DNA from 2 places in the Bradyrhizobium sp. USDA 4454 genome. Region 1 is predicted to be linked to the other one. Evidence: riboswitches for the same ligand, from Rfam matches in the RefSeq annotation. Region 1 holds a riboswitch; the other holds the start of a gene.

Region 1 (4,411 bases):
GCGGTCGGCTCCGGCTCGTCGCTCGAGAACCTCGAGGCCTTCCGCGCGCAGTGCCGTGCCAATGCCGAGCAATATGAGGCGATCGGCTCGGCCGAGGTCGCCAAGGTGACGCGGGAGGCGCCGAGCCGGATCCCATTCCTGGTGAAGGATCCGCGCGGCCATGTCGACTTCTACGCCGCCCTCGCCCGCCACGACGCCAAGGGCTCGGCCAACACGATGCGCAGCTTTCAGGGCGGCCGGCCCTCGATCTACACCATGACCGACGCCATCAGGCGCGCCGCGACGCCGGCGCTGATCCTGTGCGGCGACGAGGACGACAATTGCATCGCGCCCAGCCTGTTCCTGAAGCAGCATCTGCCGGCTGCCGGGCTGTCGTTCTTCCCGAAGTCGGGCCATGTGCTCAATCTCGAGGAGCCGGCGCTGTTCAACGAGATTGTCGAGCGCTTCATCGCGCTGGTCGAGGCCGGCCGCTGGCCGGTGCGCGATCCGAGGTCGCTGGTGAAGGCACCGGTGTAGGCCGTCAGGCCGTCATTCCGGGGCTCGCGAAGCGAGAACCCGGAATCCATTCATCCACCGCGGCTGCGGCCCGATGGATTCCGGGCTCTCGCTTCGCGAGCCCCGGAATGACGACAGTGGTTGGTGGCGCAGCCCTTACTTCCCCTGCCCGCCCCGGCTGAGCAGGAACACGCCCTGCTCGCCGAACATGTTCCACACCCACCACGGCAGGTTGAGCGGCACCGGGCGGCCGTAGAGATCGAGCGCGACCGCGCGCTCCATCTTGACGTTGATCTGCTCGCAGAGCTCCACGAAATCCTTGATGGTGCAGAAATGGATGTTTGATGTGTCGTACCAGCTCGCCGGCAGATTCTCGGTGCGCGGCATGTGACCGCCGATCAGGAGCTGCAGCCGCATCTTCCAGAATCCGAAATTCGGGAACGAGACGATGGCGCGCTGGCCGATCCGCAGCAGGTTTTCCAGCACCACCTTGGGCTGCCGCGTCGCCTGCAGGGTCTGCGACAGGATCACGTAGTCGAATGCGTCATCGGGATAGTTGACGAGGTCGGTGTCGGCGTCGCCCTGCACCACTGCGAGCCCCTTGGCGACGCAGCCATTGACGCCCTCGCGCGACAGCTCGATGCCGCGACCGTCGATGCCGCGGCTCTCCAGGAGCTGCAACAGCTCGCCATCGCCGCAGCCGACGTCGAGCACGCGCGAGCCCGGCCGCACCATCTCGGCGACCAGAAGATGATCCCTGCGATAGCCGCCGGTCCGCTCCGGCGCGACGCCCGGCAAGGGCAGTGTCTGCTGCATGCTCATGACTGGCCGCCGTCCTTCAATCCGCGCGCCTTGCCTGCGGACAGCAGGAAGGCGCGGGAGATGTCGAGAAATTCGGGCACGTCGAGCAGGAAGGCATCGTGTCCCTTGTCGGTCTCGATCTCGGCGAACGAGACCCGCGCGCTCGACGCATTCAGCGCATGCACCAGCGCGCGCGATTCCGAGGTCGGGAACAGCCAGTCGCTGGTGAACGACACCACGCAGAACCGGGTCTTGATGCCGGCGAACGCCTTCGCCAGCACGCCGTTATGGTCGGCGGCGATGTCGAAATAGTCCATCGCGCGGGTCAGATAGAGATAGGAATTGGCGTCGAAGCGCTCGACAAAGGACGAGCCCTGGTAGCGTAAATAGCTCTCGACCTGGAAATCCGCATCGAACGAGAAGGTCGGCAGCTCGCGGTCCTGCATCCGCCGCCCGAACTTGCGGTGTAGCGCGGCATCCGAGAGATAGGTGATGTGCGCGGCCATCCGCGCCACCGCCAGCCCGCGATGCGGATGGGTGTCTTCGTCGACATAGCGGCCGCCGCGCCAGTCCGGATCGGCCATCACGGCCTGTCGGCCGAGTTCGTGGAACGCGATGTTCTGCGCCGAGTGGCGCGTCGAGCAGGCGATCGCGAGCGTCGCGAACACGCGCTCCGGATAGGCCGCGGTCCATTGCAGCACCTGCATGCCGCCCATCGAGCCGCCCACCACGCAGAACAACGTCGCGATGCCGAGGCGATCGATCAGCATCGCCTGCGCGCGCACCATGTCGGGGATCGTGATGATCGGGAAATCCAGCCCCCACACCTTGCCGGTCGCAGGATTCAGCGAGGCGGGGCCGGTCGAGCCCATGCAGCCGCCGATCACGTTGGAGCAGATGATGAAGTATTTGTCGGGATCGATCGGCCTGCCGGCGCCGACCATGGTCTCCCACCAGCCGGGCTTGCCGGTAACCGGATGGATGTTGTTGACGTGCTGATCGCCGGTCAGCGCGTGGCAGATCAGGATCGCGTTGGACCTGTCGGCATTGAGCTGTCCATAGGTCTGATAGGCGATCTGGAACGGCGCAAGATCGACGCCGCAATCGAGCTTGAGCGGCTGGTCCATGCCGAACTTCGCCACCAATGACGACGGATGATCGGCCTCATGGGCGCGATCATCGCTCTGGGTTTGCGGGCTCGTTATCGGACGCACGTTGCTCATCTCAGCGACCCTGCCTCCCGCGCGGGAGGCCTCGAACAGAAATCAGGCCAATAAAAAAACCCGGCCTGAACATAGGTTCGGCCGGGAGCTGATCTGTCCCCGGCCTGTTTAGCGAGTTGTTTAACGTGGCTGCAAGCCGGCCGGCTCAAATGACCACGGAGTGCAACGAACCTAGTCCCCGGGCCCCCCGCCGTCAAGGCGGCCAGCGAGCGCCCCCCTGCCGGGCGCCGATGGTTAACCGAATGCGCAAGGCACGCCTGCGACGTTTCTCTTTGCTTTCGGCGGCCGTCTTTCCTAATCAGGGACCCTGTCCGACGCGGCAACGGGCCGCCCTGACGACAAGGTTTGAGAGCATGGCCAACCCACCCCCGTCGCCGCCCACGCTGCAGGAGCTGCGCAAGGAGATCGATGCGATCGACGCGCAGGTGCATCGCCTGCTGATGGCGCGCGGCGACATCATCGACCGCCTGATCCAGGTCAAGAAGACCCAGGAGGTCGGCTCGGCATTCCGCCCGGCGCGCGAGGCCAGCATGATGCGCGAGCTGGTGCAGCGCCATCGCGGCATCCTGCCGCTCGACACCATCGAGGGCATCTGGCGCGTCATCATCTCGACCTTCACCTATGTGCAGGCGCCCTTCGCGGTGCATGCCGATGTGTCGGTGGGCGAGTCCGCCATGCGCGACTCGGCGCGGTTTCACTTCGGCTTCGTGGTGCCCTACGTCTCGCATTTCAGCGCGCAGGCCGCAGTCGAGGCGGTGGCGAAATCGAAGGGCGACCTCGCGCTGGTCTCCGCGATCGCAAGCCGCACGCCGTGGTGGAATGCGCTGGAGGCCGAGGGCGCGCCGAAGATCATCGCGCGGCTGCCGTTCCTGGAGCGCGCCGACCATCCCGCCGCGCTGCCGGTGTTCCTGGTCTCGCGGGTCGCCGACGATGCGATGGTGACGGAGGTCCAGATGTGGAGCGTCCGCGTGTCCGGCTGGAACGCCGATGTCGCCCGCGCGCTGGCGCCGCTCGCCGAGATCGTGGCGGTCCCCGACACCGCCTTCGATGGCGCGGCGCTGCTGGTCTCGGTCACCGGACACGATTTCGAGACCATCAAGCTTGCCCTGATCGAGGCCGGCGCCTCGGTGCGCTCTTCGGCCCTCGTCGGCAGCCACGCAACGCGCTATACGGTGCCCTCTAACGGGTCGGCCAAAGGCTAGCCGCCCGTACGGATTCTTGTTTTGACGCGTTTTCTTGACGCGAACCGGTATCCACTTCGCTGGAAAACGCTCTAATCGGAGTTGATGATGTCCCGCCCCGTGCCGAACCCCGGCATCCTCGATATTGCGCCCTACACGCCCGGCAAGAGCCCGGTGCCGGAACCGGGCCGCAAGGTGTTCAAGCTGTCCGCCAACGAGACCCCGTTCGGGCCGTCGCCGAAGGCGATCGCGGCCTACAAGGCGGCTGCCGACCATCTCGAGGACTATCCGGAGGGCACCTCGCGGGTGCTGCGCGAGGCGATCGGCCGTGCCTACGGGCTCGATCCCGACCGCATCATCTGCGGCGCCGGCTCCGACGAGATCCTCAATTTGCTGGCGCACACCTATCTGGCCCCCGGCGACGAAGCGATCTCGACCACCCATGGCTTCCTGGTCTACCCGATCGCCACCATGGCGAACGGCGCCAGGAACGTGATCGCGGCTGAAACCAACTTCACCGCCGACGTCGACGCCATCCTCAAGGTGGTGACGCCGCGCACAAAGCTGGTCTGGCTCGCCAATCCGAACAACCCGACCGGCACCTATGTCCCGTTCGACGAGGTCAAGCGGCTGCGCGCCGCGCTGCCCTCGCACGTGCTGCTGGTGCTCGACGCGGCGTACGCCGACTATGTCTCGCGCAACGACTACGAG
Region 2 (4,411 bases), 6.7 Mb from region 1:
GCGATAGGCCTTCTCCAGCCGCTGACGCGGCCAGCTTTCGACCGGCAGCGCCGGCGCGGTTTTGGCATCGAACAGCGGCGCTTCGAGGTGGCGCGCGAACACCAGGCGCTGATCGAGCTCGAGCGGGTGATCGTATTCGCAGTAATAGCCTTCGAGCCCGTCCTGGCCGTCGACGCTCTGCTTGGTGCAGACGAAGCCGAGCCGCAAGTTGCCGAGCGCGACCCCGTTGTTGGCGTGCCAGCCGCGCAGCATCGCGCGCGAGACCTCGCCAGGCACGCCGCAGATCGCCGTGCCCTTCCAGATCCAGCGCGGCGGCGGATAGCGGATCCAGGCCTTGCGGTCGGTCTCGTGCATGTATTCGACATGCACGCCGCCGATCCAGTTGGAGAGATAGTGATACTGCGCGGCCGCGACCGCCGGCGGCAGACCGTCGAGGCCGAGCTTCTTCAAGCCGGGCAGGAAGCGTTCCTGCTGCTGGCGGCGAAATACGCGGAAGACGAACTCGGCGGCGTCGGCCGTGCCGCGCCGCGTGACCACGGTGAGGATCAACCCGGTGAAGAAGGCGTGATAGAGATCGGCGACGCTGCGCCACTTCCGCCATTGCGCCGGTTGCTCTCCGGTCATGTTCGCTCCCGCATTCTTGTTGGCGAGATCAGGCCTCGCGCGCATGATCGTAGCCCGGATACAGCGAAGCGCAATCCGGGGGCAAGGACTATTGGTCCCGTCATCCTGAGGTGCGAGCTCTGCGAGCCTCGAAGGATGCACAGCCCGGCTCGTGGCCGATTCATCCTTCGAGGCTCGCCGAAGAGGCTCGCGCCTCAGGATGACGGCGAGAGAATATCGCTACACGCGGAAATGCTTGGAGAGCTTCAGGCCCTGCGCCTGATAGTTCGAGCCGATGCGCTGGCCGTAGAGCGCGTCGGGACGCTCCAGCATGCGCTCATAGACGAGACGGCCGACGATCTGGCCGTGCTCGAGGATGAACGGCACCTCGCGCGAGCGCACTTCCAGCACGGCGCGCGCGCCCTTGCCGCCGGCGCCGGCATAGCCGAAGCCGGGATCGAAGAAGCCGGCATAGTGGACGCGGAATTCACCGACCAAAGGATCGAACGGCACCATCTCCGCGGCGTAGTCCGGCGGCACCTGCACCGCCTCTTTCGACGCCAGGATGTAGAACTCGCCGGGATCGAGGATCAGGCTGCCGTCGGGCCGCGCCTTGATCGGCTCCCAGAACTCGTCGACCGCATAGCCGCCGCGGCGATCGACATCGACCACGCCGGTGTGACGCTTGGCGCGGTAGCCGACGAAGCCGCCCGAGCTCTCGCCGGAGAGATCGACCGACAGCGCGACGCCATGGGTGAGATCGGCGTTGTCGGCATCGACCAGCCGCTCACTGGCATGCAGCGCGTCGAGCTCGTCGGCGGTCAAGGTCGCCTCGCCGATCCGGAAGCGGACCTGGCTGAGCCGCGAGCCCTCGCGCAGCAGCACCGGAAAGGTCTTCGGTGAGATCTCCGCATAGAGCGGGCCGTGATAGCCGGCGCCGATCATGTCGAAACGGCGGGTGCCGTCGGCGATCACGCGGGTGAAGACGTCGAGCCGTCCGGTCGAGCTCTTCGGGTTGGCCGCAGCCACGATCTCCGGCGGCAGCGCCAGGCTCTCCAGCAGCGGCACGATGTAGACGCAATTGGTCTCCAGCACCGCGCCGTCGGACAGATCGATCTCGTGCAGCTTGAGCTGGTCGATCCGCTCGGCGACGGTGGCATCGGGCCCCGGCAGGAAGCTGGCACGGACCCGATAGGCGATATCGCCAAGCCGCAGGTCGAGGCTCGCCGGCTGGATCTGGCTTTCGACAAAGTCGTAGGCGGGCAGAATGAGGCCAGCCTCCGCCATCTCCGCGATCATGCGGTCAGGCAGGATTCCGTTGGATTCATCTTCCAGCGTGAACGACACGGCACGGTCCCTCGGGATGGCCCAACCCTACTCCAGGCGGCCACCAAGCCCCAAAATATGGGCTTTTACGGGTTATCCGATGACCGTCTTGACGGAAAGGGCGCGAGGGAATATCAGCTCCACTTATCCCGTGGTGATTTGAGCCGGCCGGCTTGCAGCCACGTTAAATAAGTCGCTAAACAGGCCGGGGACAGTGTGATCCCGGCTTGTGGAGGTTGCTCCAGGCCGGTTTTTTTGTGGCCATTTTCGAAAGGGAAATGGCCACTCCGGAGGTCACATGTCTGAATCGAAGGATACCGCCCGCTTCCGTCCCGAAACCCGCCTGGTCCATGGCGGCACGCTGCGCTCGCAGTTCGGGGAGACGTCGGAAGGGCTGTTTCTCACCCAGGGCTACGTCTACGACAGCGCCGAGCAATGCGAGGCGCGCTTCAAGGGCCAGGACCCCGGCTTCATCTATTCGCGCTATTCCAACCCGACCATTGCGATGTTCGAGCGCCGCATGATCGAGCTCGAGGGCGCGGAAGCCGCGCGCTCGACCGCGACCGGCATGGCCGCGGTGACCACCGCGATCCTCGCGCCGCTAAAGGCCGGCGATCACGTGGTGGCCTCGAAGGCGCTGTTCGGCTCCTGCCTCTACGTCGTGCAGGACCTGTTGCCGCGCTACGGCATCGAGACGACCTTGGTCGACGGCCTCGATCTCGACCAATGGCAGCGCGCGTTGCGGCCGAACACCAAGACCTTCTTCCTGGAGAGCCCGACCAATCCGACGCTCGACGTGCTCGATATCGGCGCGATCGCCAAGATCGCGCACAGCGGCGGCGCCCGGCTGATCGTCGACAACGTGTTCGCGACGCCGATCTGGCAGAGCCCGCTGTCACTCGGCGCCGATGTCGTGGTCTATTCGGCGACCAAGCATATCGACGGCCAGGGCCGATGTCTCGGCGGCATCATCCTGTCGTCGGAAGCCTTCATCGCCGAGCATATCCATAATTTCATGCGCCAGACCGGCCCGTCGCTGTCGCCGTTCAACGCCTGGGTGCTGCTGAAGGGGCTGGAGACGCTCGGCGTCCGCGTCCGCGCCCAGACCGAGAACGCGGCCAAGATCGCCGAGGCGCTGGCGAAACATCCGAAGGTCACCCGGCTGGTCTATCCTGGCCGCCCCGATCATCCGCAGGCCGAAACGGTGAAGAAGCAGATGGGCGCCGGCTCGACGCTGGTCGGCTTCGAAGTCAAGGACGGCAAGGCCGGCGCGTTCCGCTGCCTCAACGCGCTGAAGATCTCGCGCATCTCCAACAATCTCGGCGATGCCAAGAGCCTGGTCACGCATCCCGCAACCACGACGCATCAGCGCCTGGCGCCGGAGGCCCGCGCCGAGCTCGGCATCAGCGAAGGCTTCATCCGCTTCTCCGCCGGGCTCGAGCATCCCGACGATTTGATCGAGGATTTCGAGCGAGCGCTGGAGCAGGTCTGAACTTGGATCGGCAGCGGAGGTTCACCTCTCCCTTGGGAGAGGTCGGCGCGTAGCGCCGGGTGAGGGATTAAGGTCCCTCGTTGGAGCCGCGGCCCCTCACCCGATTTGCTGCGCAAATCGACCTCTCCCCAATGGGGAGAGGTAAAGAGAGCGCGCGGTCAAAGCGATTCATCAAAGTTCATCGTGCTCTAAGTCGCCGCCGTCGTCACACCGCCGTCGACCACGATGGTCTGGCCGGTCATGAAGGTCGAGGCATCGGAGGCGAGATAGGCGACCGCGCCGGCGATCTCGTCGGGCTCGCCGATGCGGCGGAGCGGCGTCGACGCGGTGCGGCGCTTCAGATTATCCGGATCCTCCCACAGCGCGCGGGCGAAATCGGTTTTCACGAGGCCCGGCGCCACGCAATTGACCCGCACGCCCTTCGGCCCCCATTCGCCGGCGAGGCTGCGGCACAGCGCAAAGTCGGCCGCCTTGGAGATGCCGTATGCGCCGATCACGGTCGAGCCGCGCAAGCCGCCGATCGAGGAGATGATCACGACCGAGCCCTTGCCGCGTTCGGCCATCTGCGGGATCGCCAGTGCGGAGAGCCAGATGTTGCTCTTGACGTTGGAGCCCATGATCTTGTCGAAGGCCTCGTCCGTGATGTCGAGCAGCGGGCCGTAATAGGGGTTCACCGCGGCGTTGCAGACCAGGATGTCGATCTTGCCGTAGTGCTTGATGGTGCCCGAGACCAGCGCCTCGACCTCGGGGCGGCGTGCGATGTTGCAGGGAATGACGAGCGCGTCACCGCCGGCCTTCTTGATGCCGTCGGCGACCTCTTCGCAGGCATCCGCCTTGCGCGAGGAGATCACGACCTTGGCGCCGAGCTTTGCCAAGAGCTCCGCCGACGCGCGGCCGATGCCGCGGCTCGAGCCGGTGATGACCGCGACCTGGCCGGTGAGATCGAACGGGGTGTTTTTCATTGTTGTTGGCTCCCCGGCTCCGTCATTC

What was found. A riboswitch is a leader RNA that binds a small molecule or an ion and turns the genes downstream of it on or off. The one in region 1 is predicted to bind S-adenosylmethionine.
Region 2: linked by a shared signal. The riboswitch ahead of ACVIW0_RS03115 (O-succinylhomoserine sulfhydrylase) and the one ahead of metX (homoserine O-acetyltransferase MetX) in region 1 are both predicted to bind S-adenosylmethionine.

Annotation. Positions count from the first base shown of each region.
Region 1 is NZ_JBTRCN010000001.1:7,397,736-7,402,146, forward strand. Features, by position in the region: gene ACVIW0_RS34470 (alpha/beta fold hydrolase) at 1-516, shown strand, start outside; gene metW (methionine biosynthesis protein MetW) at 652-1,317, opposite strand; gene metX (homoserine O-acetyltransferase MetX) at 1,314-2,519, opposite strand; SAM riboswitch at 2,607-2,686, opposite strand; gene ACVIW0_RS34485 (chorismate mutase) at 2,873-3,721, shown strand; gene hisC (histidinol-phosphate transaminase) at 3,809-4,411, shown strand, end outside.
Region 2 is NZ_JBTRCN010000001.1:685,247-689,657, reverse strand. Features, by position in the region: gene ACVIW0_RS03125 (hypothetical protein) at 1-624, opposite strand, end outside; gene ACVIW0_RS03120 (2'-deoxycytidine 5'-triphosphate deaminase) at 844-1,950, opposite strand; SAM riboswitch at 2,071-2,150, shown strand; gene ACVIW0_RS03115 (O-succinylhomoserine sulfhydrylase) at 2,228-3,421, shown strand; gene ACVIW0_RS03110 (SDR family NAD(P)-dependent oxidoreductase) at 3,610-4,383, opposite strand.